DNA from 2 places in the Burkholderia latens genome. Region 2 is predicted to be linked to the other one. Evidence: riboswitches for the same ligand, from Rfam matches in the RefSeq annotation. Region 2 holds a riboswitch; the other holds the start of a gene.
What was found. Region 2 has a riboswitch for cobalamin ahead of cobG (precorrin-3B synthase). Riboswitches for the same ligand answer to the same signal wherever they lie in the genome.
Positions count from the first base shown of each region.

Region 1 (14,585 bases), on a different replicon from region 2:
CACCGGTGTGGGACAGCAGCCTGTTCGTGGTCGTCTACGACGAGCACGGCGGCTTCTACGATTCGGTCGCGCCCGGCGCAGCGCCGCCGCCCAACGATGGCGCGGGCGCGACGCTGAACGCGAGCGGATTCGAATTCGACGTGTATGGGGTGCGCGTGCCGGCGATCGTCGTGTCGCCGTGGGTCGCTGCCGCTCACGTCGATCACACGCCGTACGATCACAGCTCGATCGTCGCGACGCTCGGGCGGTTGTTCGGTCTCGCGCCGCTGACGGAGCGCGATCGGGCGGCGAACGACCTGCTGTCGCTCGTCACCGCGACGTGCCGCACCGACTGTCCCGCGAGGATCGGATCATGACGACGCCACCGACTGCCGACCCGCGCGATGCGCTGCCCGTGCGCGACGGCACGAGCCTGATCGCGTATCTGCACATTCTGAAGAAGGCGCATGCGGCGCTCGTCGGGCACGCGAAGGCACATCAGCGCTTCAGCGAGATCGTCACGCGCGGACAGGCGCGGCAGTACATCGCGGAACTGATGCCCGTGCTGCGGCAGGAGCGCGATGCACATCGGCGGCGCAGACACGGCGGGAAGCATAGCTGACGACGCAACTCGCTGCGTGTTGAGGCTCGATGATCGGCGGCGAATGGCCGACTGTTGACCGCCGCCCCCCGCAAACGACATACGCCAAAGGCGCATCCGCTCTCAACGGATCATGCGGACTGCCGCGCGCGCTGCACGCTGACGGCGGAGCTTGCCGCACCGGCGAGCTGAACCGCCGCACCGGTGAACATCGCGGCGCGCAAACCGGTGGCGCCGCCGTGCGCGACCGCGAACAGCGTGCCGAGCACGGCGATTCCGAGCGTCGCGCCGATCATCCGCGCGACGTTGACGAGCGCGCTCGCTGTGCCCGAGCGCGCCGAGTCCACCGAGCCGACCGCGACGGTCATCAACGGACCCGTCGCCACGCCCATACCGAGTCCGGTCAACGCGAGGCCGATTTCTGCGCCGAACAGGCTCCGAGACGCAGCCGACGCGCCGATCACCGCAAGCCCGCTCGCGATCACGGCGACGCCGCCGGCCGTCGTCGCCCGCGTGCCGACTCGCTCCGACAGCCACCCCGAACACGGCGACACCGAGACGAACACGAGCGCCATCGGGAGCAGCGCAAGGCCCGCGCCGGTGGGATCGAGCCGGCCGGTGCTTTGCCACGTCAACGGCAGCAGAAACAGCACGCCGTACATCCCGAATGTCATGCCGGTCGTCGCGGCGATCACGCCGCGAAATGCGCCGAGCCGGAAAAGCTCGAGCGGCACCAGGGCGGCGTCGCGGTGGTGCCGCTCGATCGCGATGAACGCGCCTAGCGACGCGATCGAGGCTCCGCCCGCGATCGCGCTGGCGAGCGGCGACTCGCGGAACACGATCGCCGCATACGCGAGCGTGCCGAGCGCGACCGCGCCCGCAACCTGCGCGCCGCCGTCGAAATGCCGGCCGCGCGGGTCGGACGACTCGGGCACGGCCGGCATCGCGAGCAGCATCGCCGCAATGCTCAGCGGGACCACGACGAAGAAGATGCTGCGCCAGCCGAAGTGCCGGATCAGCAGGCCGCCGAGTGTCGGACCGATCGCCATCGCGACGCCGTTGCAAGCGGCCCAGACGCCGAGCGCGCGGCCGCGCTCGACCGGGTCGTACCACACGACGCGGATGATCGCGAGCGACGCCGGCAGCAACAGCGCCGCGCCGACGCCGGCCAGCGCGCGTGCGGCGATCAGCACCGGCACCGACGGGGCGAGCGCGCATGCCAGCGACGCAGTCGTAAACACGGCCGTACCCGCGATGAAGATGCGGCGCCGGCCGTACAGGTCGGCGAGCAGCCCTCCGGTGAGCAGCAGAACGGCATACGTGAGGTTGTAGCCGTCGACGACCCATTGCAGCGCGCCGACGCCTGCATGGAAATATGAGCCTATTGCGCGCGTCGCGAGATTGACGACGGCCGTGTCGATCTGCGCGACGAGCACGGCGATGCACAGCGTCAGCAATGTCACGTTTCGGCATTCGAAGACAGGGTCCACGCGGTCTCGGGTACGGGTCATGGCGACATTCCTCGTCGGGCAATCCTGCAACCTTGCGCGTCGGCTGCTGCCAGCGTCGTGTCAGCAGGAGAGGGCAGCACGCGGTGCAAACGTCATGCCCGCGCGGCCGGGCCGATGCACACGGATGCTGGCCGGCGCGAAAGCCGTCGTCCGTCATGCCGCACGTATGCCGGACGCCGACGGCTATCTCCGGAATGCATGGCGCATGCGGAATCGACGACGAGCGCGATCGTGTGAGGATATGGGATGGTTTTTCATCGGGTTTATGCCGATGGCGTGGCGCGCGCATGGTTGTGTGTCCGATGATTTGCGCGCGACCGATTGCGTGATGCGACGTCGCTGTCATAAGATCGGCGTCAGCCCAGCTCCGTCCATCACCTTCGACGCCGAATGAAAACGCCCGTACGCTTGCGCGTCGCCATCATCGCTTCGACTTTCGCGTTCTATCACGTGTTCATGCACGTCCAGTGGATCGTCAGCGGCTGCATCGAATTCCATGGCAGCCGGTATTGCAGCTTCGAGAACACCGCCAATTTCGAAGGGATGATGGATTTCGACCTGCTGCTCACCTGCGCGTGGGTCGCGGGCGCGGTGATGGCATGGTTTGCCGTCGCACGCGCGCCGAAGAAACAAGGTTGATCGCGAGGCGGCCAGCCGTTGCGAGAGCGCCGGCGCGACGGTGCAGGACGCAGGGCGGCAGTGCCGCGAGCCCGCACGTCTCAATCCGCATGGGCAACACGCCCGTGCCAGCGCGAACCCTCGCCCGCCGACCGGCACGGAAGGCGTACTTTGCTTTCGGCTGTGCGGTGCACTAGATTCGAAGCGTTACGTGCCACCGATCGCGCGAGGTGATGCCATGACACCGTGGGAGATTCAGGGAACCGAGCTGATCAACTGCAATTGTTCATACGGTTGTCCCTGCCAGTTCAATTCGCTGCCGACGCATGGCCACTGCGAAGCGATGGGTGCGATTTCGATCGACAGCGGCCATTACGGCGACGTGGTGCTCGACGGCGTGCGGATCGCCGTCGTGTTCCAGTGGCCGGGCGCGATTCACGAAGGCCGCGGCCGTTGCCAGCCGATCGTCGACGAACGCGCGAGCCCCGCGCAATGCGACGCCGTGCTGAAGATCATGACCGGTCAGGATACCGATCCATTTGCGACGATGTTCGCCGTGTTCGCGTCGACGCTCGAACAGGCCTACGAGCCGATCTTCGCGAAGATCGACTTCGACGTCGATGTCGATGCGCGGCGCGGCCGGATCAGCGTCGACGGCGTGTTCGACCTCGTCGGCGAACCGATCCGCAATCCGGTGACGGGCGCCGAGCATCGCGCACGCATCGACCTGCCGCACGGCTTCGAATACGAGCTGGCGGAGATCGGTTCGGGCACCGGCCGCTCGCGCGGCCACATCGAACTGGATCTCGAGCGCACTTATGCGCAGTTCGCACGGCTGCACATGAACAACCACGGGCTGATCCGGCATCGCGCCGTCGCGTGATCGTGCTCGACGACGTTCTGCGGCGTGAGCGTATCGTCACGCTGCTCGGCATGGCGGCGCTGGTCGGCGTGTGCTGCGCATACCTTTGGACGGGCGCCGGCACCGGCATGTCGGCGACGGACATGACGGCGCTCGCGTTGTTCCCGCATCGGCTCGCCGACGACGCAGGCGCGATGGATCCGTCACCGGCCACCGTGGTCATGATGTGGTGGGTGATGATGATCGCGATGATGACACCCGGCGCGGCGCCGCTCGTGCTGCTGTACCGGCGTGTGCTGCGGTATCGCGGTACGGACGGATCGCGCGCGGCGATCGCGTCGACGTTGCTGCTGGCCGGATATCTGGTCGCATGGCTCGCGTTCTCTGCCGGCGCGGCCGCGATGCAGATGCTGCTGCAGCCGGCCGGCCTGATCTCCGGGATGATGCTGTGGTCCAAGAGCGCCGCGCTTTCCGCGTTCGTCCTCGCGCTGGCCGGCGTCTATCAGTTTTCTCCGTTGAAACGCGCATGCCTGCGTCAGTGCCGGTCGCCGGTGCGGTTTCTTACCATGTATGCGCGCCCGGGTGCGGCCGGTAGCTTCGTGCTCGGCGTGCGTCACGGCGCCTATTGCGTCGGCTGTTGCTGGCTGCTGATGGCGCTGTTGTTCGTCGGCGGCGTGATGAACGTGGTGTGGATCGTTGCGTTATCGCTTATCGTGCTCGTCGAAAAAGTGCTGCCTGGCGGCGAGCAGGTCGGCCGTGCGCTGGGCAGCGTGCTGATTGTGTGGGCGATCGCGACGTTGCTGGTTTGACGATCGCGTTCGTCATTGCCAGGTCGGGATGACTCCATGAAGATTCGCTGCGTTGCTGTCGCCGTGCTCGGCATGATGGCCGTTGCGCTGGCCATGCCTGTGCGCGCGGCCGGCGGCATGTCCGACATGAACATGGGCGACATGAAGGCATCGGCGCCCGATGCTGCGTTGACCGATGCGGAAGTCAAACGGATCGATGCGGTGCAGCGGACGCTGACGCTGAAACACGGTCCGCTCGCGAACGTCGGCATGGGGCCGATGACGATGACGTTCAAGGCCGGCGACCCGGCGATGATCGAGTCGCTGCATGCGGGTGACAAGGTCAAGGTGCGGATCGAGCGCGTGAACGGCGCGCTGACGATCGTGAAGCTCGTGAAGCAACGGTGATTCGATCGGCGTCGCGGCCGCCGTGCGTGTGCACGCGGAGTCGAGTCGCCGCATACGGCGGCATCGCTTCGGCTCGGGCCGGCCGCCGCGATATTCGCGGGCCGTCCTGCGGCCCGCGCAAGCGCGGCATGTGACCGCGACCGATATACGCGAGGCGGCGGCGCTAACCCGCATCGTCGCCGGAAATGTCTTCCGGCCGCGCAAAATTCAACTCGATACCATTCCCGGCCGGGTCGGTGAAAAAGAGCTGGAGCTGTCGCGTGAGCGGCACGTAGGTGCGCGAGTACCGGACCCGCGCGTCGGCGAGCCGCCGTTCCATCGCCGCCGCGTTTTCGCATGAAAACGCCATATGGTCGAACGTATTGACCGCGTGCGACGTCCGCACCTCGCCGGGCCGCGCTTCCGACAGATGCAGAATGGCGTGCTCGCCCGCATACAGCCAGTAGCCCGCGCTCTGGAACGGCGGCCGATAGCCGGGTTCAAGGCCGACGACATCCACGTAGAAATCGCGCAGCGTGTCGAGCGTCGCCCGGTCCGCGCGCAGGTTGTAATGATTGAGTCCGATGACTGGCATGGCAAGGGTATCCGGTTCGTGCAAGGTGCGCATTGCACAGCATCGCGCAGAGCGGGGCGTCCTGTCACGCCCGCGATGCTTTGCCCGCCGCGGCCGGACGCACGAGCCCGCGCGCGGGAAGCGGCGTCGACATGACGATCGACGTGCGCGTTTCGCCGTACAGGTTGATGCGTTCGATCAGTTGCTCCAGATGCGTCATGCTGACGGCGACGAAGCGCATCACGTACGAATCCGCGCCGGTCACGTGATGGCACTCGACCACTTCGGGGATCGTTTCCAGCAGTTTCAGGAATTTGGCCTTCGCCGGTTGCGGCACCGTGATGCCGATCAGCGCGCTCACCGGGTAGCCGGCCGCGGCCGGATTGACGCGCGCCGTGTAGCCGTCGATCACGCCGGCCGCTTCGAGACGCTTCACACGCTCCGTCACCGCCGGCACCGACAGGTGGACCTGGCGTGCCAGTTCCGTATAGCTGATGCGGCCGTTGGTCTGCAATTGCGCGAGTATCTTCCAGTCGAGTTCGTCCATCGTGGCGGAGCTTTTAAGGTGAAGCGGCCATTTTTCCTTAAAAACCGCGTTCAGCGGCGACCGGACTTTCCCTACGATAACGGTTCGAGTCATTGCATGTCGCGAGGAGCCGGCCATGCTGTTCATCAAGTCCGTCGTGATCGGGTTGTCGATCGCATTACCGGTCGGGCCGATCGGCATGCTGTGCATCCAGCGCAGCCTGAGCCGCGGTTTCCAGGCGGGCTTTGCGACCGGCATCGGCGCCGCGTGCGCCGACGCGATCTACGGGCTGCTCGGCGCGCTCGGCGTCGCGGGCATCGTCACGGCGTTTCCGATGTTGACCGTCGTGCTGAAGATCGGCGGCGGTGCGTTTCTCGTGTGGCTGGCCGCGGGCATCGCACGACAGGCGCCGGCGGCAGCGGCGGCACGGCGCGACGTGGCGCGCACCACCGTGCTGCGCGATTTCTTCACGACGTTCGGCCTGACGCTGTCGAACCCGATGACGATCCTGTCGTTCGTCGGGATCTTCGCGGCGCTTGGCCCGCTGGCGGGCCCGCAGCACGGCACGATCGGGCCGACCGTCGCGCTGATGGTCGCCGGCGTGTTCGTGGGGTCGGCCACGTGGTGGCTGTGCCTGAGCAGTGCGACCGCCGCATTGCGCATGAAGATGTCGCTGGCGTTCATGCACGGGCTGTCGCGCGCCTCGGCCGTCGTGATTGCGGGGTTCGGCGCGATCCAGCTGGTCGCGGGCGTGCGCGGCGTCGTGGGCGCCTGATGCACCGGTGCGGCGTCGACGCCCGTGATGGCGGGCGCCGACGCGTGCGCGGCGCGCGTCAGAACGTGTAGCTGACCTTGCCGAATGCGGTGCGGCCGAGCGTGTTGTACCCGTACGCGGTCATGTACTGACGGTCGAACAGGTTCGACAGCGACGCGGACACCGTCAGACGCGAGTTGATCCGGTACGACGCGCGCAGGTTCACGGTCAGGTACGACGGCAGATACATCGTGTTGGCCGGGTTGTCGAACGTCGTGCCGCCGTAGGTCAGCGACGCGCCCGTGCTCAGCGCGTGCAGCTTCAGCTCGTCCCACGTGTGGTCGATGTTGACGCTGACGGTCTGCCGCGGCCGGCGGCTCAACCAGCTGTCGTTGGTTTCGTCCTGCGGATTCAGAATCCCGATCGCGACGCTGACGGGCGTCGAACGGCCGATCGCGCCCTTGTACGACAGATCGATTCCGCGGATATGCGCGCGGCCGATGTTGATCGGCGAGAACGTCGCGGGGTTGTACGCGATCAGGTTGCTCACGCGCGTGTCGTAGATCGCGGCGCTGAACGTGCCGTACGCGGTGTTCGCGTCGAGCGCGGCCTCGACCGTATTGCTGCGCTCCGGATTCAGGTCCGGATTGCCATAGCCGGGGTAGTACAGGTCGTTGAATGACGGCAGGCGGAACGCGTTGCCATAAGACACGCGCGCCGTGTACACCGGCGTGATCGCCCACGAAAGCGCCGCGTTGCCGGTGTTTACCGCTTTCCCCGCGATGATTTCGTGACGGCCCGCGACGAACATCGTCACGCTGCCGAGCGTGGCCGATTGATGCAGCGAGAATGCGGAATCGTTGCGGGTCGGCACGCCGTCCGGCACGTCGACCGGCAGGAACGCCTGTTCGCGCGTAAAGTCGTACGCGAGCTTCGTCTCACCCGACAGCGGCAGGCCGAACAGATGGAGGCCGCGCTCCTGGTGCGTGAGCGACGTCGACGTGCTGATGCGCTGCGAGTTGATCTGGTCGGTCGGGATGGCCGGATCGCTCGCGTACAGGAACTGGCGGTCGTTCGCAAAACCGAACGACTGGTCGAACTGCGTGTCGGGCGTGATGTCGAGATGGAACGCGATGCCGGTCGTCAGCTGATGATCGAGCTCGCGGTTCGCAAAGCCGGCATTGTCGAACGACAGGTCGGAGCGGTGATACAGCGCGAACGTCGACACCGACCAGTTGTCGCGCGCGTAGCCGAGACGCGCGTCGAGATCCTGTGCGTGATACGGGTTGCGGCCGTTCTCGTGGTACGGCAGCACGGGCCGCGTCGAATCGATGCCGGCCGTGTTGTAGTCGTGCAGGCCGAGCGCATACGTGAGCCCGCCGAGCGCGGCGAGCGGCCCGGTCGACGGCACGGTGCCCGACGTGCGCAGCTGCGTGTCGAAGGTCTTGTTCGAGCCGCCGCCGAACGACGCCGTGGTCTGGTTCGGCTGGCCGGCCGCGCGGCGCGTGAACAACTGCACGACGCCGCCCATCGCGTTCGCGCCGAACGATGCGGCCGCCGGCCCCGAAATCACCTCGACGCGCTCGAATGCTTCGGTCGGCAGGTCTGCCCATGGCGCGACGCCGGTGGTCGGCGAGCCGATCCGGATTCCGTCGATGAATACGGCAACCTGGCTCGCGGACGAGCCGCGGATGCTCACCGACGCGGACGAGCCCGGGCCGCCGCTCTGCGACACGGTCACGCCCGGCAACGTCGCCAGCGCCTGCGTGATGCTCGGATCGCTCGGCGACAGCCGCTCGAGATCGGCGCGCGTGAGCACCTGCGTCGTCGCATAGCGCTGATCGAACGACTCTGGCAGGTGCCGCGTGTCGGTCACGCTGATCGTCGGCAGGGTGGGGGCGTCCGCGGACGGCGACGGCTGTGCGGGCGCCGCGTCGCCGGCGGCGTGGGCAAGCGGAGCCAGCAGCGCGGTGGCGGCGGACGTGGCGAGAAAGTGGCGAAGGTTCATGAGGCAGCGAAACGTGATCGTGTTGCGGGTACGGCGAGCGTAAGCGGGGCGCGCGGCGGCGCGCGCGGCGGGCTGGCGCATCATCGCGGAATGTGACGGCGTGGGCGCCGCGTGTCGTCATCGTGCGTGGGCCACGCGCCGGGCGACGCCGGTGCCGCGGCGCCGAACATGGGCGCGCCTCGACCGCGTGGGCGGGCGACGCGCCGGTGCAACGCCTGCGGCGCGCAAGCGATTACGAAAAGAATGGACATCTGAAGGGTCCTGAGGTCGGGCCGTCCATGCAACGGGGGCAACCGCCAAAGGCGGTGCCTGGCGCGCCGGGACACCCCGCCCGGTGCGGCTGCTTGGACCTCGGGTCGATGGCAGGTCTCCTGGCTCGCGGGTCGTTATGCGCGCCTGCCTTCCCGGTATCCCAGTGGCGTGCGGTGGCGCGGATTCGCCGCTTACAGTTGCGGGGGCAGCCGCAGATTCGAGGCATGGCCTCCCTGCGTTCCCTTTTAATCCCGTTGTCGGGAACCATCAGCGCGCAAGCGTAATGGCGAGCGCTTGCGCGCGTCAATTGCCGGTGGGAACGGGGTGCGAAAAAACGTCAGTGTGCGGGCAACGCTTCCCACAACCGTTCTTTTGCGCGTGCAGCGCGCGTTTCATGTCTGATGAAACGGCGCGTCGGCGGCTGCAGCACTACATATGCATGCCGGCGTGCGCGCGGCCCCCAGGATCGCCGCCGCGATCGGGCGGCGAATTGTTCTGATCGATCTTCGCGAGCACGAGGCCTGCGGATGAGTGACCGGCAGCCTGCTCGACGTGGTCGCGCGGCGCCGCGGCGGAAAAAACGGATGACGCGACATGCGGTTGAGCGAACGTCGGCATGGACGCTGTCGCGAGAGCGGCGGCGACGATCGCGTGCGTGTTCATGATGGCTCCTTCTTCACGACCGACTGCGGGATGATGCAATCAGTGTAGGGCGCGAAACTTAACGCGGCGTAAAGGAGCGGCGGCGCACGGACGACGCGGGCTTCATCGCGTCATCGGCGCGCCGCGCCGGTCATGCGTGCGCCGAGACGAGCGCGCAGAAGTTCTCGAGATCGACGTTGCCGCCGCTGATCACGATGCCCACGCGCTTGCCTCTCAGTTCGTCCTTCATCCGGCGCGCGGCCGCGAACGACAGGCAGCCGGTCGGCTCGACGACCAGCTTCATGCGGGTTGCGAAAAAGCGCATGCAGTCGACGAGTTCCGCGTCGGTCGCGGTCAGGATGTCGTCGACGTCGCGGCGCAGGATCGGGAACGTCAGGTTGCCGAGGTGCTGCGTTTGCGCGCCGTCGGCGATCGTGCGCGGCGTGTCGATGTGGACGATCGACCCGGACCGGAACGATTGCTGCCCGTCGTTGCCGGCTTCCGGCTCGACGCCGTACAGCTTCGCGTGCGGCGACAGCGCGCGCGTCGCGAGCGCCGTGCCGGACAGCAGGCCGCCGCCGCCAAGCGGCGTGAACACTGCGTCGAGCGGACCGGCTTCGTCGAACAACTCCTTCGCGGCCGTCCCCTGGCCCGCGATTACGTCAGGGTGGTCGTACGGCGGGATCAACGTGAGCCCGTGCCGCTCCGCGAGTTCGCGGCCGATCTGCTCGCGGTCCTCGGTATAGCGGTCGTATGTGACGACGTTGCCGCCGTAGCCGCGTGTCGCGGCCATTTTCGCGGCCGGCGCGTCCTGCGGCATCACGATCGTCGCCGGGATGCCGAGGATGCGCGCCGACAGCGCGATCGCCTGCGCATGGTTGCCCGACGAGAACGCGACGACGCCATGTCGGCGCTGCGCTGCGTCGAAGCGCGACAGCGCGTTGAATGCGCCGCGGAACTTGAACGCACCCATGCGCTGCAGGTTTTCGCACTTGAAGAAAACCTTCGCGCCGAGCGCTTCGTCGATCGTCCGCGACGTCATCACGGGCGTGCGGTGCGCGTGGCCTTCGAGCCGTGTCGCGGCGGCCGCGACGTCGTCATAGGTAGGGAGGGGCGGAGTGTGCATGAGTCGCTCGTCGGAAGGTCAGTCAACAGGTAAGCGGGGCGGCCCGAGGGCACGCGTCATTTTGCATCGTTGTATACGGTGGCGCGCGATACGCCGAGATGCTGCGACACGATCTCCATCGCGCGGCGCACGTCGAGGAAACCGTCCGCCTTCAGCGTCTGCATCAGCGCACGGCGCTGATCGGTCTTCAATTCGCGCGGTGTGGTCGCGAGGCGCGTAGCGAATGCGTCGATGCGTTGCCGGATCGCATCCGCGCCGGCCGGATCGAGCGTTTCCGCGACCGGCACGCCGTCGATGCTGCAGAACTGGTTCAGCATTCCCTGGAAGCCGCGGAACAGCGTGATGTCCGCGTTCAGGCACAACGCGGCCACGTAGCGGCCGCTCGAATCCTTGATCCCGACCGACGTGCTCTTCGCGGTGCGGCCGTCCGCGAAGCGGTTCGCGTAGTTCGCGAGCACCTGCGGGAAGTTGTCGTCGGCGATGCGCGCGAGCCCGAGTTCGGTCGCCGGGTCGCCGATCGCTCGGCCAGACAGGTTGTTGTGGATCGCGAGGATCGCGTGCTCGGGCGTGCGCAGGTCGTGCACGACCACCTCGGTGAACGGCGCGAGCATCGCACCGAGGCCTTCGGCGATGCGCAGCACCTGCTCGATCAGCGACGCCTGTTCCGATTGCGGCGTCGGGCTGGGCGCGGTCATGCGTCGGCCTCGAGCGCGCGCGTGGGGTTCGCGTCGACGGCTTGCGGCCGGGTGATGCCGGCCAGCAGCGGGCGCGCGATCCGCACGTAGTCGGATGCATCGAGCACGATCGAACGATCGAGCCGGCCCGCGTTGAACGCTATTTCGTCATTGAGTTCGATCAGCGCGGGATCGACGACGAGCGTCACGTTCGCGTCGAACACGAACGGCGGCACGGCGCCCATCACGCAGCCCGTGACCGCGGCCGCGAGTTCCGGTGGCGCGAGCGTCGCCTTGCGGCGGCCCACCGCGTCGGCGACCTTGCGGAAATCGATCTTCAGATGGCCGGGGATCACCGCGAGCGCGGTGGCGTCGCCGCCGTCCTTGAACGTGCAGAGCATCGCTTTCGCGCCTTGCTCGGGACGCGTGCCGCGGATCGCGGCGATCACGTCGGATTTGCCTTCGGCCGGGTGCTCGAGCACCCGGAAGCGCGCGCTGGCGGTCGCCAGCAGGTCGCACAGCGCATCGAAAACGGGGTAGTCGCTCATCGGGGGGCCTCGCGGGAGGAGCGGCGCCTCGCAATGCGCGGCGGACCGGTTTGGGTTCGAAGAATTGTCCAAGTATAGACGTTTTGTCATGACCGTGGCAAAGACAATGCCGGGGCCGCGAAAGCTGTCGTTTCTTCGAGTGCCGAAAGGCCGTTTCATATCGCGGAATGCAGCGGCGATTCGCGACGCACGGCCTTTCCGCCGCTTGAAAACCTGTTTTGCATCGCAAAAAGGCGCGCTTATCTCATTGAAAAACAAGAGAAATTTATATCTTATGTCTTATATAAGACTCGTTCGAAACCGCGATGACCGGCGTTAGTATTGAGTCCATGCAGTTCGCCTCGTCACACGCGGCGGGCACGCTGAACTCTTTACCCAAATGCGCTTCGTTCCCAGGAGATAGACATGTCCCAATATCAAGACGACATCAACGCAGTGGCTGCTTTGAAGGAAACCTACGGCAGCGCGTGGAATGCGATCAATCCCGAGTATGCGGCGCGCATGCGTGCGCAGAACAAGTTCAAGACGGGCCTCGACATCGCGCGCTACACCGCGAAAATCATGCGCGCGGACATGGCCGCCTACGACGCCGATCCTTCCAAGTACACGCAGTCGCTCGGCTGCTGGCACGGCTTCATCGGTCAGCAGAAGATGATCTCCATCAAGAAGCACTTCAACAGCACCGAACGCCGCTACCTGTACCTGTCGGGCTGGATGGTCGCCGCGCTGCGCTCGGAGTTCGGCCCGCTGCCGGACCAGTCGATGCACGAGAAGACCTCGGTGAGCGCACTGATTCGCGAGCTGTACACGTTCCTGCGCCAGGCCGACGCACGCGAGCTGGGCGGGCTGTTCCGCGAGCTCGATGCGGCGAAGGACGCTGCCGCGAAGGCCGCGATCCAGGAAAAGATCGACAACCACGTGACGCACGTCGTGCCGATCATCGCCGACATCGACGCCGGCTTCGGCAACGCCGAAGCAACCTACCTGCTCGCGAAGCAGTTCATCGAAGCGGGCGCATGCTGCATCCAGATCGAGAACCAGGTGTCCGACGAGAAGCAGTGCGGCCACCAGGACGGCAAGGTCACGGTGCCGCACGAGGACTTCCTCGCGAAGATCCGCGCGATCCGCTACGCATTCCTGGAGCTGGGCGTGGACGACGGCATCATCGTCGCACGTACCGACTCGCTCGGCGCCGGCCTGACCAAGCAGATCGCCGTGACGAACACGCCGGGCGACCTGGGCGATCAATACAACTCGTTCCTCGATTGCGAAGAACTGTCGGCCGATCAACTGGGCAACGGCGACGTCGTGATCAAGCGCGACGGCAAGCTGCTGCGTCCGAAGCGCCTGCCTAGCAACCTGTATCAGTTCCGCGCGGGCACGGGCGAGGCGCGTTGCGTGCTGGATTGCATCACGTCGCTGCAGAACGGCGCCGACTTGCTGTGGATCGAAACCGAGAAACCGCACATCGCGCAGATCGGCGGCATGGTTCGCGAAATCCGCAAGGTGATTCCGAACGCGAAGCTGGTGTACAACAACAGCCCGTCGTTCAACTGGACGCTGAACTTCCGTCAGCAGGCTTACGATGCGATGAAGGCCGAGGGCAAGGACGTGTCGGCGTACGACCGCGCACGCCTGATGAGCGTCGAGTACGACGACACGGAACTCGCGAAAATCGCCGACGAGAAGATCCGCACGTTCCAGGCCGATGCGTCGCGTGAAGCAGGCATCTTCCATCACCTGATCACGCTGCCGACGTATCACACGGCCGCATTGTCGACCGACAACCTCGCGAAGGAATACTTCGGCGACCAGGGCATGCTCGGCTACGTGGCCGGCGTGCAGCGCAAGGAAATCCGTCAGGGCATCGCGTGCGTGAAGCACCAGAACATGTCCGGCTCGGATATCGGCGACGACCACAAGGAATACTTCAGCGGCGAAGCAGCGCTGAAGGCGGCTGGCAAGGACAACACGATGAATCAGTTCGCGTAATCGTCCGACCTGCGGCACGACGCCAATCCGTTAATCACGGGTTGGCGTTTTTCCATCCGGGCAGTCGCGGCGGCGTTACGACGTGCCGGCTCGTCGCGGTCACGGAGGTCGCGTCGAAATCGACCGCACGTGCAGTGCTCCGCGCGAGCGCGCGACGCCGTTCATCGACGTTGAAATCGCCGAGCGCGTATTACCCCGGATTGCCCGGTGCGCCGTTTTGAGCGGTGCCGTACGCGGTGCTTCGCGACAGATGTTTGTGTACGCAACCTAATTCAGGGTTTGCCTGAGTAGCGAAAACGCCAATTCGCTCCGCACGCATTCGCGTGTGTCGCGTGCGCATCCATGACGCCAATTTTTCCGTCGCCCCGAAAGCCTTGCCGCACGGCCGTCCCGCCGGATTCGTCCCCAAAGCGTGCGCGTGGATGCAGTAAAAAGGACTTGTCTGCAACGCGCGTGCCGATACGTCGTCACAGTTGTTTCTTGTTGCAACGCAACGCCCGCCCAATAACGGCGATGGTATGCTGGCCGGCATGGCGTTGTACGGCAGGTTGCTTGCATGGCGAAACTCGCGTTCGCTCGCTTATACGAGACATCACATTCTCTCGCCCGCATCGCGGCATCGACACGCGCACCGTTCGCGCGTCCCGTGTTGCGCGTCGCTTCAACCTGCGCTCCGACCGCATTCCGCATCTCGCGGGCCCGCCCCGCATCCTCCATCCCCGCCCAATAATCTGGAGACATTT
Region 1 covers NZ_CP013438.1:1,231,860-1,246,444, reverse strand. The annotation lists gene WK25_RS24875 (alkaline phosphatase family protein) at 1-356, shown strand, start outside; gene WK25_RS24870 (hypothetical protein) at 353-601, shown strand; gene WK25_RS24865 (MFS transporter) at 712-2,091, opposite strand; gene WK25_RS24860 (hypothetical protein) at 2,482-2,730, shown strand; gene WK25_RS24855 (DUF1326 domain-containing protein) at 2,948-3,592, shown strand; gene WK25_RS24850 (DUF2182 domain-containing protein) at 3,643-4,380, shown strand; gene WK25_RS24845 (copper-binding protein) at 4,417-4,767, shown strand; gene WK25_RS24840 (VOC family protein) at 4,931-5,341, opposite strand; gene WK25_RS24835 (Lrp/AsnC family transcriptional regulator) at 5,406-5,867, opposite strand; gene WK25_RS24830 (LysE family translocator) at 5,983-6,621, shown strand; gene WK25_RS24825 (TonB-dependent receptor domain-containing protein) at 6,680-8,608, opposite strand; cobalamin riboswitch at 8,952-9,144, opposite strand; gene WK25_RS24820 (hypothetical protein) at 9,290-9,523, opposite strand; gene WK25_RS24815 (threo-3-hydroxy-L-aspartate ammonia-lyase) at 9,654-10,628, opposite strand; gene WK25_RS24810 (helix-turn-helix transcriptional regulator) at 10,685-11,323, opposite strand; gene WK25_RS24805 (YbaK/prolyl-tRNA synthetase associated domain-containing protein) at 11,320-11,850, opposite strand; gene WK25_RS24800 (isocitrate lyase) at 12,256-13,842, shown strand.
Region 1: it holds a riboswitch for cobalamin, as region 2 does, so the genes downstream of both, WK25_RS24825 (TonB-dependent receptor domain-containing protein) here and cobG (precorrin-3B synthase) in region 2, are expected to answer to the same signal.

Region 2 (14,585 bases):
CCGTCGAGCGTGAACGGCCCGCGCGCGGCGACGACTTGCGCACGCGCGTTGCCCGGATGCGAATCGAGGCAGCGCACGAGCCAGAACTGGTGCGGCGGGATCGCGTCGAGATGCGCGAGCGGTTCGCGCCCGAGCGTGAACAGCGGTCGCCGGAACGGCGCAAGCGCGGCCTCGATGCCGGCCCAGTCGTCGACCATTCGCCAGTCGTCGCCTGGGCGCGGCGTCCACGGCGCACGGCGCAGCGCCCACAACGGCACGCCCGCGTCGCGTGAGGCGGCCGCGGCGTTCGCGCTGATCCGGGCCGCGTACGGATGCGTTGCGTCGATCACGAGGCCGATGCCGGCGCTGCGCAGGTACGCGGCGAGCGCTGCCGCTCCGCCGAATCCGCCGACGCGTACGCCACAGCGCAAGTCGTCGGGCACCTTGCCGAGGCCCGCGAGGCTATATACGTCGTGCGGTTCGAGCGCACGCGCGACCTTCAGCGCGTCGCCGGTGCCGCCGAGCAACAGGATGCGCGCGCTCATCGTGCGCGTCCGACGAAACGGCCCTGCCGGTCGATCGCGAACATCTCGATCGCGACCGACGCCGGCACGATGTCGCGCGCGATCCGCAGCGCGTGTGCGCACACGATGTCGCCGAGCGGCACGTTTTCCGCGAGCGCGAGCTTCAGCGCTTCCTGGCTGGTGTTCGCCGCGCGCATCGCTGTCTGCAGCGCATCGTTCGCGCCAGCTTCTCCGGCCCACTGCGCGAGCAGCGGCAGGTCGATGCTCGAATGCCGGCTGTGCAGATCGAGATGCCCGGCCGCGAGCTTGCTCAGCTTGCCGAAGCCGCCGCACATCGATACGCGCCCAATCGGCGCCCGGCGCAGGTGCTTGAGCACCGCACCGGCGAAGTCGCCCATTTCGATCAGCGCGATGTCGGGCAGGCCGTAGTGCGCACGCATCGCATCCTCGCTCGCATTGCCGGTGCACGCGGCGATATGCGCGATGCCGTTCGCGCGCGCGACGTCGATGCCCTGGTGGATCGACGCGATATACGCGGAGCACGAGAACGGGCGCACGATGCCGGTCGTGCCGAGGATAGACAATCCGCCGACGATGCCCAGGCGCGGGTTCATCGTCTTCAACGCGAGCGCCTCGCCGCCGTCGACGCCGATCGTCACGTCGAAGCCGCCGCCATAGCCGCATTCGGCGGCGAGCGCGTCGAGGTGCGTGGTCATCATCTGGCGCGGCACCGGATTGATCGCGGGTTCGCCGACCGGCAGCGTGAGCCCCGCGCGCGTGACGGTGCCGACGCCCGGCCCCGCATGAAAACGCACGCCGGGCGCGGCGGCCAGCGCGACGCGCGCGAAAATCAGCGCGCCGTGCGTGACGTCCGGATCGTCGCCGGCATCCTTGATCGTGCCAGCCTCGGCGCCGCCGGCCGTGGTTCGGCAGAACTCGAGCCGCATCATCACGCGCTGCCCTTTCGGCAGCACGATCTCGACCGCATCGCCGGCGTGCCCCGTTAGCAGCAGGCGCGCAGCGGCGAGCGACGTCGCGGTTGCGCAGCTGCCGGTCGTGTAGCCGAAGCGCAGCGGCGCCGGTTGTTCGGGGCTTTCGTCGCGCATCACGCGAATTCCGCGAAGTCCGCTGCGGTGGAATCGGGCTTGCGCACGTCGTACAGCGTGACGGGCAACGGTTGCCGCCACGTGTCGAAGCGGCCGAGCGGCTCGGCATGCGCGAGCGACACGCGCGTGAGCGTGCCGCCGTGCGCATCGCGCCACGCGGCGAGTGCGAGCTCGCCCTGCAGCGTGACCGCATTCGCGACGAGCCTGCCGCCGGGTTTCAGCGCCGACCAGCATGCGTCTAGCACGCCGGCCGCGGTCGCGCCGCCGCCGATGAAGATCGCGTCGGGCGCGGCGAGGCCCGCGAGCGCATCGGGCGCGCGTCCGGCAACGAGTTGCAGGCCCGGCACGCCCAGCGCGTCGCGATTGTGCTCGATGAAGCGCTGCCGCTCCGCGTGCGATTCGATTGCGATCGCCTGGCACGATGGATGCGCACGCATCCATTCGATGCCGACCGAGCCGCTGCCGGCGCCGACGTCCCACAGCAGTTCGCCGGGTGCGGGCGCGAGCCGCCCGAGCGTCAGTGCGCGCATGTCGCGTTTGGTGAGCTGGCCGTCGTGGCGGTACGCGTCGTCGGGCAAGCCGGGCGTCAGCGCGCGGCGCGGCGCATCGGGGCCGGCCGCGCAGTCGAGCGCGACGAGATTGAGCGCGGCGGTCTCGTCGACGTTCCAGTCCTGCGCGAGGCCGTCGATCCGCCGCTCGAGCGGGCCGCCCAGATGTTCGAACACGCTGATGCGTGTCGGGCCGAAACCGCGTGCGGCGAGTTCGGCCGCGACCGTCGCCGGCGTGCGGCCGTCGGCGCTCAGCACGAACAGACGCCGGCCCGGCAGCAGATGCCGCGCGAGCGTCGCGAGCGGCCGGCCGACGAGCGATACCGCGCCGACGTCCTGCAGCGCCCAGCCGAGCCGCGCGGCCGCCAGCGACAGCGACGACGGTGCGGGCAGCACGCGCCATTCGTCCGGCGCAAGCGCGCGAGCGAGCGTCGCGCCGACGCCGAACAGCATCGGGTCGCCGCTCGCGAGCACGCACACGGGCGCGCCGCGGCGCGCGAGCAGGCCGGACACGTCGAACGGCGACGGCCACGCTTCGCGCTCGGCCCGCAACCGCGCGGGCAGCATGTCGAGGTGCCGGCTCGCGCCGACGACCCGCGTCGCATCGAGCAGCGCACGTCGCGCGCTGCGCCCGAGCCCCGCGTAACCGTCGTCGCCGATGCCCACTACCGTCAGCCACGCCGTCATGCACCGTTCCCCATCGTCCGTTTCCATCGAGTCGCGCGCGCCCGCCGTGCCGTGAAGCCGGCGCGGCGCTCCGCATTGCGAAAGTCGGCATGGTACCGTGTTCCCTCGCGCGTTTCATCTGCGGATCCGCCGCGGCCGAGCGGCGCCCCGCCGCGGTCGCGCTGCCCGTTCGACGGTCGCGGAGCGCCGGTGAAATCGGGTATGATACGGCCGTTCGTTCGCCGGTGCCCTTCGGGGCCGAAGAGGGAACACAGGGCGCGCCGCGCGCCGCTGTGGCTGCCCCCGCAACTGTAGACAGCGAGCCGACTCCCCCTCATGCCACTGGTTTCACCGGGAAGGCCGGGAGCAGGCGTCGACCTGTCAGCCAGGAGACCTGCCGGCCTGAAAGTGCGTGCGTGCCAGTCTGCGTCGGGCGGGGTGTACCGATGCGTTGGCCGCGGCGCGACACTGCCCCGGTATCCCGTTGAGATCCGCCCCCGATTCGAATCCTGCCTCGCCTGTCGTGCGCCCGTCGGCCTGTCCGGGCCTCGTGCGCGTCGTCGCGGCCGCCGACGGCGGGCTGTGCCGGATCAAGCTGCCCGGCGGCAGCGTCGACGCACGGCAGGCACGCGCGATCGCCGAAGCGGCCCGCATGTACGGCTCCGGCGCGATCGACGCGACCAATCGCGCGAATCTCCAGCTGCGCGGCATCCGGAACGGCGCGGCCGATGCGCTGGCCGACGCGTTGCTCGGTGCGGGGCTCGGCCCGCGTCCGGGCGGCGATGGCGCCGCCGCCAGCCGCGCCGCGCTCGCCGCGACCGACGACGTCCGCAACCTGATGCTCAGCCCGCTCGCGGGGCGCGATCCCCACGCACTGCTCGACACGCGGGCGGTCGCCGCGCCGTTGCTCGACATGCTCGCGCGCGAGCCGCGCCGAGGCGAGCTGTCGCCGAAATTCGCGATCCAGCTCGACGGCGGCGAATCGGTCGCCGCGCTCGACCATCCGCACGACATCTGGCTCGCCGCATGGCGCCGCGGCGACGGCGCGCTGCGACTGGCCGCGGGCCTGGCCGGCTGCCCGCCGGTCGCGCAGGGCGACCGGCCCGCTGCGCTGGACGTCGCGCCGGACCAGGCCGTTGCGCTCGTGCGCGCGTTGCTGCTTGCGTTCCTCGATCTGGCGCCGGCCGACGTGACGCGGATGCGCGCGCTGCTCGCGAGCCGCGCCGAACCGGCATTGCGCGAACGCGCGCAGCAGTACGCGCCCTTCCCGCTCGGAGCCGATCCCGCATTGGCAGGCTGGCGACGGCCGCATGCCGACGCCGCGCTGCGCTTCGGCGCGCGTCCGGTGCGCACCGCGGGCCGCTGCAGCGTCGGCGCGCAGTTCGTGCTCGGCCGGCTCGACGCGACGCAGCTTGAACGGCTCGCTGCACTCGCCGAAAGCGACGGCGACGGCACGCTGACGATGACGCCGTGGCAAGGCGTGTTCGTGCACGGCGTGCGGTGCGAACGCGCGCCAGCCGTGCTCGATGCGCTGGCGGCGCTCGGACTCGTGTGCACGCCGTCCGATCCGTTGGCGGCGCTGGTCGCCTGCACCGGCAGCGCCGGGTGCGCGAAGTCGCGCGCCGATACCAAGCGCGATGCGCTCGCACTGGCCGCGCGCGTCGGCCATCCGCTCGACGTGCACGTGACCGGCTGCGAGCGCCACTGCGCGCTGCCGCATCCCGCGACGCACACGCTCGTCGCGGTCGCGCCCGCGCACTACGACCTTTACCGGCGCGACGCCGGCGCGGGCCTCGGCGCCCCGCTCGCGCGCCATCTGACGATTGACCAGGCCGCGGCCCGACTGACCGGCACGCGGCACAGCCAGGACACCACCGATGCTTGACTACATTCGCGACGGGCAGGAAATCTACCGCCAGTCGTTCGCGACGATCCGCGCCGAGGCCGACCTGTCGCGCATTCCGCCCGATCTGGAGAAACTCGCGGTGCGCGTCATCCATGCGTCCGGGATGGTCGACGTCGTGTACGACCTGCGCTTCTCCGCCGGCGCCGGCACGGCGGGCCGCACCGCGCTCGCGGCCGGCGCGTCGATCCTGTGCGACGCGAAAATGGTCGCCGAAGGCATCACGCGCGCGCGGCTGCCGGCCGGCAATCGCGTGATCTGCACGCTTGGCGAACCGGACGTGCCCGACCTCGCCCGGCAACTCGGCAACACGCGCTCGGCCGCGGCGCTCGAACTGTGGCGGCCGTACCTGGCCGGCAGCGTCGTCGTGATCGGCAATGCACCGACCGCGCTGTTCCATCTGCTCGACATGATCGACGCCGGCGCGCCCCGCCCCGCGCTGATCCTCGGCTTCCCGGTCGGCTTCATCGGCGCGGCCGAGTCGAAGGCGATGCTCGACGCCGACAGCCGCGGCGTGCCGTACGTCGCGCTGCTCGGCCGCCGCGGCGGCAGCGCGATGGCCGCCGCCGCCGTCAACGCCCTCGCGACGGAGGTCGAATGAAAGCCGCGCGCGGACGTCTGTTCGGGGTCGGCGTCGGCCCCGGCGATCCAGAGCTGATGACGATCAAGGCTCTGCGCGTGCTGCAGGCGGCCCCGGTCGTCGCATATTTCGTCGCGAAAGGCAAAAAAGGCAATGCGTACGGGATCGTCGAGGCGCACCTGGCGGATACGCAGACGCAACTGCCGCTCGTCTATCCGGTGACGACCGAGGCGCTGGCGCCGCCGCTCTGCTACGAGACGGTGATCGCCGACTTCTACGACACGGCCGCCGAGATCGTCGCGTCGCACCTCGATGCGGGGCGCGACGTCGCGGTGATCTGCGAAGGCGATCCGTTCTTCTACGGGTCGTACATGTACCTGCACGACCGCCTCGCATCGCGCTACGACACCGAAGTGATTCCCGGCGTGTGCGCGATGCTCGGCGGCACCGCCGTGCTCGGTCAGCCGCTCGTCTATCGGAACCAGAGCCTGTCGGTGCTGTCGGGCGTGTTGCCCGAGCGCGAATTGCGCGCACGGCTCGCGCAGGCCGACGCGGCCGTCGTGATGAAGCTCGGCCGCAACTTCGACAAGGTGCGGCGCGTGCTCGACGAGCTCGGGCTCGCGAAGCGCGCGCTGTACGTCGAGCGCGCGACGATGGCGACCCAGCGCATCGTGCCGCTCGACGAAGTCGATCCGATGGCGTCGCCGTATTTCTCGCTGCTCGTCGTGCCGGGGGAAAAATGGCAAGGATGACGACTCCGCCGGCGATCGTGATTCTCGGCGCGAGCGCGCTTGATACCGCGCGGCGCATCCAGGCGCGCTATCCGGGCGCACTGGTGCACGGCCTCGCATCGCGTGTGGACGCCGACGTGCCGTTTGGCGAACTGGGCGCGCATCTGCGCGAACTCTATGCGCGCGGGCTGCCGATCGTCGCGCTGTGCGCGGCAGGGATCGTGATCCGCTGCATCGCACCCGCACTCGCCGACAAGGGTGTCGAGCCGCCGGTGCTCGCAGTCGCGGAAGACGGCTCGGCCGTCGTGCCGCTGCTCGGCGGATTGACTGGCGTGAACGCGATCGCACGTGAAATCGCCGCGTGCCTCGCGGTCGCACCGGCGATCACGACGAGCGGCGAGCTGCGCTTCGGCGCATGCGTGCTGAACCCGCCCGATGGCTATGCGCTCGCCGATCTGCAGCAAGGCAAGCGCTTCGTGTCGGATCTGCTCGCGGGCGCGGCCACGCGGGTCGACGGCGCGGCGCCGTGGCTCGACGACGTCGCGCTGCCGCGTGACGACGCGGCCGCGCACGCGATCCGCGTAACGCCCGACGCGTGGCGCGGCGCGCGCGACGAGCTCGTGATTCATCCGCGCAGCGTCGTGGTCGGCATCGGCGCAAGCAGCGTGTCGGCCGACGCCGAATCATCGCTTGCCGAGCGTATCGGCGCATTGCTCGACGCGCACGGGCTCGCGCGGCTCGCGCTTGCCGCGCTCGTCGCACCGGCCGCGTTGCTCGGCGATCCGCACGTTGAAGCGGCCGCGCTGACGCTCGGCGTGCCGCTGCGGTTCGCCGATTTCGATCGCGATGCAGACGCCGGACACGATCTCGTTGGCGCGTGCGACGCCGCGACGCTGCTCGGCAGCACGTTGCGCATGGCGCACACACTGCACGCAACGTCCGGCGGTCTTGCCTGCGCGGTGGCTGTGCAGCCGGTCGATCCGGCCACGCTTGGCCGCGCGCGCGGCCGCCTGACGGTGCTCGGCATCGGCCCGGGCGATGTCGCGTGGCTCACGCCCGCCGCGCGCAACGCGCTCGCGGACGCCACCGACATCCTCGGCTATACGACCTACGTGACGATGGCCGGCCCGTTCCGCGCCGACCAGCGCGTGCACGGCACCGACAATCGCGAGGAGATGCAGCGTGCGCGTCATGCGTTCGAGCTCGCTGCCGAGGGCCGGCGTGTGGCGGTCGTGTCGTCGGGCGACCCCGGCGTGTTCGCGATGGCCGCGGCCGTGCTGGAGGCGCTCGACGAAGCACGCGATCCGCAGTGGGCGGCGGTCGAGCTGCGCATCGAGCCGGGCGTATCCGCGTCGCTCGCGACGGCCGCGCAGGCTGGCGCGCCGCTCGGCCACGATTTTTGCGCGATCTCGCTGTCGGACAACCTGAAGCCGTGGGACGTGATCGAGACACGGCTGCGGCATGCCGCGCAGGCCGATCTGGTGATGGCGTTCTACAACCCGATTTCGCGTGCACGGCCATGGCAACTCGATCGTGCGCTCGACGTCGTGCGCGCGCATCGCGCGGCCGATACGGTCGTCGTGCTCGGGCGCGACATCGGCCGCCCCGGCGCGACGCTCGCCACGACGACGCTCGGCGCACTGCGCAGCGATCAGGTCGACATGCGCACGATGGTGATCGTCGGTTCGTCGACGACCCGGCGTTTCGCGATCGGTGGCGGCCGAGAGTGGGTGTATACGCCGCGCTGGTATCGCTGAGCGTTATACGGACGAGCGGACCGTCCCGCCTCCGCCGCCGCGCTTCACGGCCCCTGCTGCCCGTGCCCCTGCTCCGTCAGCAACCGCGCTTTCGCATCGACCAGCAGCGCCGCGTGTGCGTCGCAATGCTGACGAATCCGCTCGGCCGGTCCGGCGACCGATAACCCCGTCGAGCGTCAGCGCAACCACGATCTCCGACGCGCAGGCCACGGCCGTAATGTGCTGCGTGATGTCGGCCGGCGCGCATTTCCGAAGGCGATTCCGCCGAGGCCTGGCACACCGCGCCGGCCGGGTCACACCATTTCGTTATCGGCCACGATCGTGCCGCGATCGCGTGGCATCGGCGCGGCAACATGTTGCCGCGCCGATGAATAACGTGCGCATCGTCCGCGCGCTTCGCGGCGCGAACCGTGTCAGCCTTGCGGAATCGTGCCGGGCCGCACGTACGCCAGCATGTGCGGCACGTAGTCGGCCTTGCCGAGTTCGACGCCGTGATGGCGCAGGATCGCGTACGCGGCGATCGAGTGAAAGTAGAACTGCGGCAACGCCCAGTCGCGCGCATACTGCTCGCCGGTCATGTCGAACGCAATGCCGTTCGGCAATTCGAGCGCGATCGGCAACGCGGCGCCGCCATCGAGCGCGTCCGGCGCGAGTTCGCCGAGAAAGGCAATCGTGCCGGCGAGAATGCCTTGCGCGTCGCTCAGCGTGCCGGGCTGCGCATCCGCATGCCAGCCGGCCTCCCGCAACGCGAGCAGCGCATCAGGCAGCGGCTCGCCGCGCAACCGGTGCACGGGCTCCATCGCCTGAAAGCACGAGAACCGCACCTGCGCGGCGAGCGGATACATGTCGGGCGCGAGCTTGAGCATCAGCAGCGCATCGGGCGTGCCGGATGAATCGGACGCGTCGCCCGCGGCCTGCCGATGCGCGACGGCCTTGTCGAGCCACGCGGATTGCGCGCGCAGCATCTGGGTGAAGGTTGGAACGAGAAGTTGGGTCAGCGACATTCATGCCCTCCGATGAGTCGTTCGCACCGCACGATCAATGACGCGGCAGAATCCATATTCTGCCGCAGCAGACGATTCGACGCGAAACCGGTGACGCATCGCCGCGCCGGCCCGCGAGCGCGTCAACGCTTGCCGTGGCGGGCGAGAAACCGGTCGAGCTGCGACGCGAACGCGTTGCCGTCGCGTGCGCTGAACGGCGCCGGGCCGCCCGTGTCGATGCCCGCGCTACGCAGCTGGTCCATCATCGCGCGCGTCGACAGCCGCTCGTCAATGTTCTCGCGGCTGAACCAGTTGCCGCGCGGATCGAGCGCATGCGCGCCCTTGTCGAGCACGGCGGCGGCCAGCGGGATGTCGGCGGTGATCACGAGATCGCCCGCTTCCGCGAGCTCGACGATCCGCGCATCCGCCACGTCGAAGCCGGCCGGCACCTGCACCGCCCTGATGAACGGCGACGGAGGCGTGCGCAGGAACTGGTTCGCGACGAGCGTCACGCAGATCTCGGCACGGCGTGCGGCACGAAACAGCATGTCCTTGATGACCGCGGGACACGCGTCGGCATCAACGAGTATTTGCATGGCAGCGTTCCAGTCGGCAGAAACGGCGATCATAGCGCAGCGCCGGCGCGCGCTCCGCGCAATCGGGCGTTCGATCAGCCGATCAGCCGGCGAGCCCCGCGCACAGCGCCGCCGCCGTCGTCCATTGCGCGCCCCATGCGTCGGCGAGCCGCCTGCCCTGCCCGACCCGCACGGCGGCGTCATCGAAGTCGACGAACACGACGTGATCGGCATCCACCGGCTTCGGCGGCGTTTCGCGCGTGCGGCCATCGGACAGCACCCACAGCCAGCGCTGCTTGCCCGCGGCCGGCGTGCGTCTTGCGTCGCGCGCAAGCATTTGCGCGGCGGCCGCGATGCCGTCAGCAAGCGGCGTGCCGCCGCCGCCGTCGACCGGTTCGAGCCAGCGCGCATTCCACCAACGCGGCACGGCCGGACCGAAGCGCCGCGCGGCGCCGTCGCCGCCGAAACAGATCAGCGCGGTTTCCGTGCGCTCACGCGCAGCCTGATCGAAATACGCGACGATCAGGCCTTTCGCGAGCGCGAGCCGTTCGTGCGACAGCATCGACGCCGAACAGTCGAGCACGAAGCAATGGAGCGCACGCGGCGCACCGGCCCGTTTGCGAAAGCGCAAATGGCTCGCGTGCAGCGGATCCGAGCGCTTCGCGGCGAGCGTCGGCGGCCACGCAATGGCCGTACCTGCGGGCACCGCACCCGGCACACGTGCCGCAGCGCCTGGCTGCCATCGAGGACCGCGAACGGCGTTCGCGGCGGCGCGGGCTCGATGGCTCAGCGTTTTTTTAGCGGCAACGGCACCACGCCTTTCACGTCACGCAGGCCGGCCGGTTCGGGCGGCAGGTAACCCCAGTCGCCTTGCGAGGCCGCCGCACCGTCCGGTGCCGCGCGTGCTCGATCGCCGGAATGCTCGCGTGCTTCCGGCGGCGAACGGCCGTCGCTGGCGCGGCCGCGTTCGCCGTTCGATTGCGACGCGGGCGACGCCTCCGACGACGGCGGCGTGGGCGCACGGCGCCGATGACGCAGTACCGCATCGGCCACGCGTTCGACATGCGCGATCGTCACCGCGTCGGCGTGCTCGAGTGCCGCGAGCGCGCGCGCGGCGCGCAACATCACGAGATCCGCGCGCAGCCCGTCGACAGCGGCGCCGATGCACAGCGCGCTCACGCGTGCATGAACCGCATCGCCGAAATCCAGCGACGCGAGCCGCGCGCGTGCCGCATCGATCCGCTCGCGCAGTTCGGCCTGCGCGGCCGCATGATGCGCGCGGAACGCATCCGGATCGAGATCGAATGCGAGCCGCGCCTTCACGATCCGCTCGCGCTGTGCGGCGTCGAAGCAGTTCTCGAGTTCGACCATCAAACCGAAGCGGTCGAGCAGTTGCGGGCGCAACTCGCCTTCCTCGGGATTCATCGTGCCGACCAGCACGAAGCGCGCGTCGTGCGCGTGCGACACGCCGTCGCGCTCGACCACGTTCACGCCGCTCGCGGCGACGTCGAGCAGCGTATCGACGAGGCCGTCTGCGAGCAGGTTCACCTCGTCGACATACAGCACGCCGCGATGCGCGCGGGCGAGCAGGCCGGGGCGGAAACGCACGCCGTTGTCGGCGAGCGCATGCGCGAGATCGAGCGTACCGGTGACCTGCTCGTCGCTCGCCGACAGCGGCAGCGTGACGAATTCGCCTTCCGGCAGCAGTTCCGCGAGTGCGCGCGCGGCGGTCGATTTCGCGGTGCCGCGCGGCCCGCTGACGAGCACGCCGCCGAGCGACGGGTCGATCGCCGCGAGCAGCAGCGCCTGCTGCAGCGGCTGCTGTGCGACGAGCGCCGCGAACGGAAATACCGCGCGCGCGCGATGCGTTGTCGGATCGGTCATCGCCGCTTTCCTTCCTGGAGTTGTTCGCTGTCGAGCCAGACCGCTTCGATCCGCTCGCGATAGTCGCCCGGCTGCTGCCACAACCCGCGCTGCATCGCTTCGACGAAGCGTTCGCAGATGCCGTGCAACGCGTTCGGATTGTGGCGTTCGAGGAACGCGCGCGTGTCGGCGTCGAACAGGTACGCGTCGGCAACGAGCGCGTACTGATGATCCGACAACACGCGCGCGGTCGCGTCATAGCCGTACAGGTAATCGACGGTCGCGGCCATTTCGGCGGCCCCCTTGTAGCCGTGGCGCTTCACGCCGTCGAGCCATTTCGGATTCACGACGCGCGAGCGGATCACGCGCGCGATTTCCTCGCGCAGCGTGCGCATCCTCGGCGCGGCCGGATTCGCATGGTCGCCGTGATAAACGCTCGGTTGCCGCCCGGACAGATGGCGCACGGCCGCCGTCATGCCGCCCTGGAACTGGTAATAGTCGTTCGAGTCGAGGATGTCGTGCTCGCGGCTGTCCTGGTTCTGCACGACGACGTCGATCGTCGCGAGCCGCGCGCCGAACACGTCGGGCGCCGCGTCGCCCGCACTGTTCTGCGCGTACGCGTAGCCGCCCCATTGGCGGTACGCGCCGGCGAGATCGGCGTCGGTCTGCCAGCGGCGCTGGTCGATCAGCTCCTGCAGGCCTGCGCCGTAGCTGCCGGGCCGCGCACCGAACACGCGCCAGCCGGCGCGGCGCCGCGCTTCGTCGGGCGCAAGACCTTGCTCGATCCATTTGAGGCGCTCGCGCTCGATGCGCGCCCGGATCGGGTTCAGCTCCTCGGGCTCGTCGAGCGCGGCGACGGCCTGCACCGCCGCGTCGAACAGGTGCATCAGGTTAGGGAACGCGTCGCGGAAGAAGCCCGACACACGCAGCGTCACGTCGATGCGCGGCCGGTCGAAAATCTCGATCGGCAAGATCTCGAAGTCGGTCACGCGATGGCTGCCGTGCGCCCACTTCGGCCGCACGCCGAGCAGCGCGAACGCCTGCGCGATATCGTCGCCGCCAGTGCGCATCGTCGCCGTTCCCCACACCGACAGGCCGATTGCACGCGGATAGTCGCCGTGATCCTGCAGATGGCGCTCGATCAGCTGCTGCGCGGATTTCAGCCCGAGCGACCATGCGGCCTGCGTCGGCACCGCGCGCGTGTCCACCGAATAGAAGTTGCGGCCCGTCGGCAGCACGTCGGGACGGCCGCGCGACGGCGAGCCGCTCGGCCCGGGCGGCACGAAGCGGCCGTCGAGCCCGCGCAGCAACTGGCGCAGCTCCTCGCCGCCGCATGCGTCGAGCGCGGGCATCAGCGTCGTACGCACGCGTTCGATCACTGCAAGCGTGTGCGGCCATTCGCCTTCGGGCGCCGCGCCGCTCGCGACGCCGCCGGCACGATCGCCGTCCGACGCGCACAGGCCATCGAGCCACTGCTGCGCGAGCAGTTCGAGCCGCTCGCGAGTATCGCCCGCATGACGCCACGGCGACGCGTCGAGTGCCTGCAACACGGCCGGCCGCGGCCCCGTCCACGGCGCGGCCCAATCTGCCGCGAGCGGATCGAACGCGTCGCCGAGCGCGAGGTCGCGTGCGAGCGCGCCGATCAGCCCCGCGCGATCGTCCTTGCCGTCGCCGACCGGAAAGCGTGCGAGCGCGAGCAACGTATCGCGCCGCTGCCGACCGGCCGGCGATGCGCCGAACACGTGCAGCCCGTCGCGAATCTGTGCTTCCTTCAATTCGCACAGCCATGCGTCGACGCGCGTGAGCAGCGCATCCTCGTCGCCCGCATCGCGCGGCGGCGACACGCTCAGCTCGTCGTGCAACCGATGCTCGGCGATCGTCGCGAGAATCGTCTTGCGCAGCAGCTTCGCGCGCCGCGCATCGACCATCAATGCTTCATAGTATTCGTCGACCTGCCGCTCGAGATCCTGCAGCGGCCCGTAGTTTTCCGCGCGCGTGAGCGGCGGCATCAGGTGGTCGACGATTACCGCCTGTGCGCGGCGCTTCGCCTGGCTGCCCTCGCCCGGATCGTTGACGATGAACGGATACAGATGCGGCAGCGGCCCGAGCGTCAGATCGGGCCAGCACGCGTCCGACAGCGCGACGCTCTTGCCCGGCAGCCATTCGAGATTGCCGTGCTTGCCGAGATGGATGACCGCATCGATGCCGAACGCATCGCGCAGCCAGAAATAGAATGCGAGATACGCATGCGGGGGCACCAGCTCCGCATCGTGGTAGCTCGCATAGTCGTTGTCGTCGCGCGAGCGCGACGGCTGAATGCCGACGAACACGTTCCCCGCGCGCCAGCCGGCAATCGGAAAGCGCCCGTGCCGCAGTGTCGGATCCGCTTCGGGTGCGCCCCAGCGCGCGTTCAGCGCGTCGCGCACGGCAGCCGGCAGCCGCGCGAAATGCGCGACGTAATCGGTCAGCGCGAAACTCTGGAACGCCGGGCGCAGTGCGCGCTCGGCCGGATCGTTCGTCACGCCTTCGGTGAGCCGCGCGATCAGCGCGTCGCCGTCGGCCGGCAGATCGGCCACCGCATAGCCCGCGTCGCGCAGCGCCGCGAGCACGCGCAGCGCGGACGCCGGCGTATCGAGCCCGACGCCGTTGCCGATTCGCCCGTCGCTTTGCGGATAGTTCGCGAGGATCAGCGCGATCCGCTTGTCGGCATTGTCGAGCGTACGCAACCTGCACCAGCCGCGCGCGAGCGCCGCGACGAACGCAATCCGCTCGGCGTCCGGCTGATAGCGCACGACGTCGACTTCGGTGTGCGGGCAGCGATAGGCGAGCCCCTTGAAACTCACCGCGCGCGTGACGATGCGCCCGTCGACTTCCGGCAGCGCGATATGCATCGCGATGTCGCGCGCATGCAGCCCCTGGTTGTCGGCCACCCATGCATCGCGATTGCCGCCGGACAGGATCACCTGAAGCACCGGCGCGTCGCCCGCGAGCACGTCAGGCTCGGGGCTGTCGATCGCTCCGGCCGCGAACGCCGTGGTGTTCAGCACGAGCGCGACGCGCTGCGTGTCGCACAGCTGCGCGATGACTTCTCGGCTCACCGCGTCCTTCAGCGACGTGACGGCGATCGGCAGCGGATTCAGTCCCTCGTGCACGAGTGCATCGGCCAGCGCGTCGAACACGGCCGTATTCGCGGCCTGCCAGTGCGCGCGATAGAACACGATTGCGACGACGGGCGCGCCGGGCGTCCAGCGTGCGCGCCAGTCCTCGACGCTAGCCGGGTCGCGCGCCGGGTGATAGAGCGCGGCGGCCGGCAGCGGCCGCGGCGGCTCGGGTTCGTCGCCGAAGCCGAGCGTATGGAACGCGATGCTTC
Region 2 covers NZ_CP013435.1:1,749,709-1,764,293, reverse strand. The annotation lists gene WK25_RS08210 (cobalt-precorrin-6A reductase) at 1-524, opposite strand, end outside; gene WK25_RS08205 (cobalt-precorrin-5B (C(1))-methyltransferase) at 521-1,609, opposite strand; gene WK25_RS08200 (bifunctional cobalt-precorrin-7 (C(5))-methyltransferase/cobalt-precorrin-6B (C(15))-methyltransferase) at 1,609-2,844, opposite strand; cobalamin riboswitch at 3,050-3,240, shown strand; gene cobG (precorrin-3B synthase) at 3,347-4,708, shown strand; gene WK25_RS08190 (precorrin-8X methylmutase) at 4,701-5,327, shown strand; gene WK25_RS08185 (precorrin-2 C(20)-methyltransferase) at 5,324-6,058, shown strand; gene cobJ (precorrin-3B C(17)-methyltransferase) at 6,055-7,794, shown strand; partial or broken gene WK25_RS32045 (IclR family transcriptional regulator) at 7,839-7,961, opposite strand; gene WK25_RS08175 (DUF1993 domain-containing protein) at 8,208-8,798, opposite strand; gene WK25_RS08170 (YaiI/YqxD family protein) at 8,921-9,373, opposite strand; gene WK25_RS08165 (vWA domain-containing protein) at 9,456-10,070, opposite strand; gene WK25_RS08160 (ATP-binding protein) at 10,139-11,236, opposite strand; gene cobN (cobaltochelatase subunit CobN) at 11,233-14,585, opposite strand, start outside.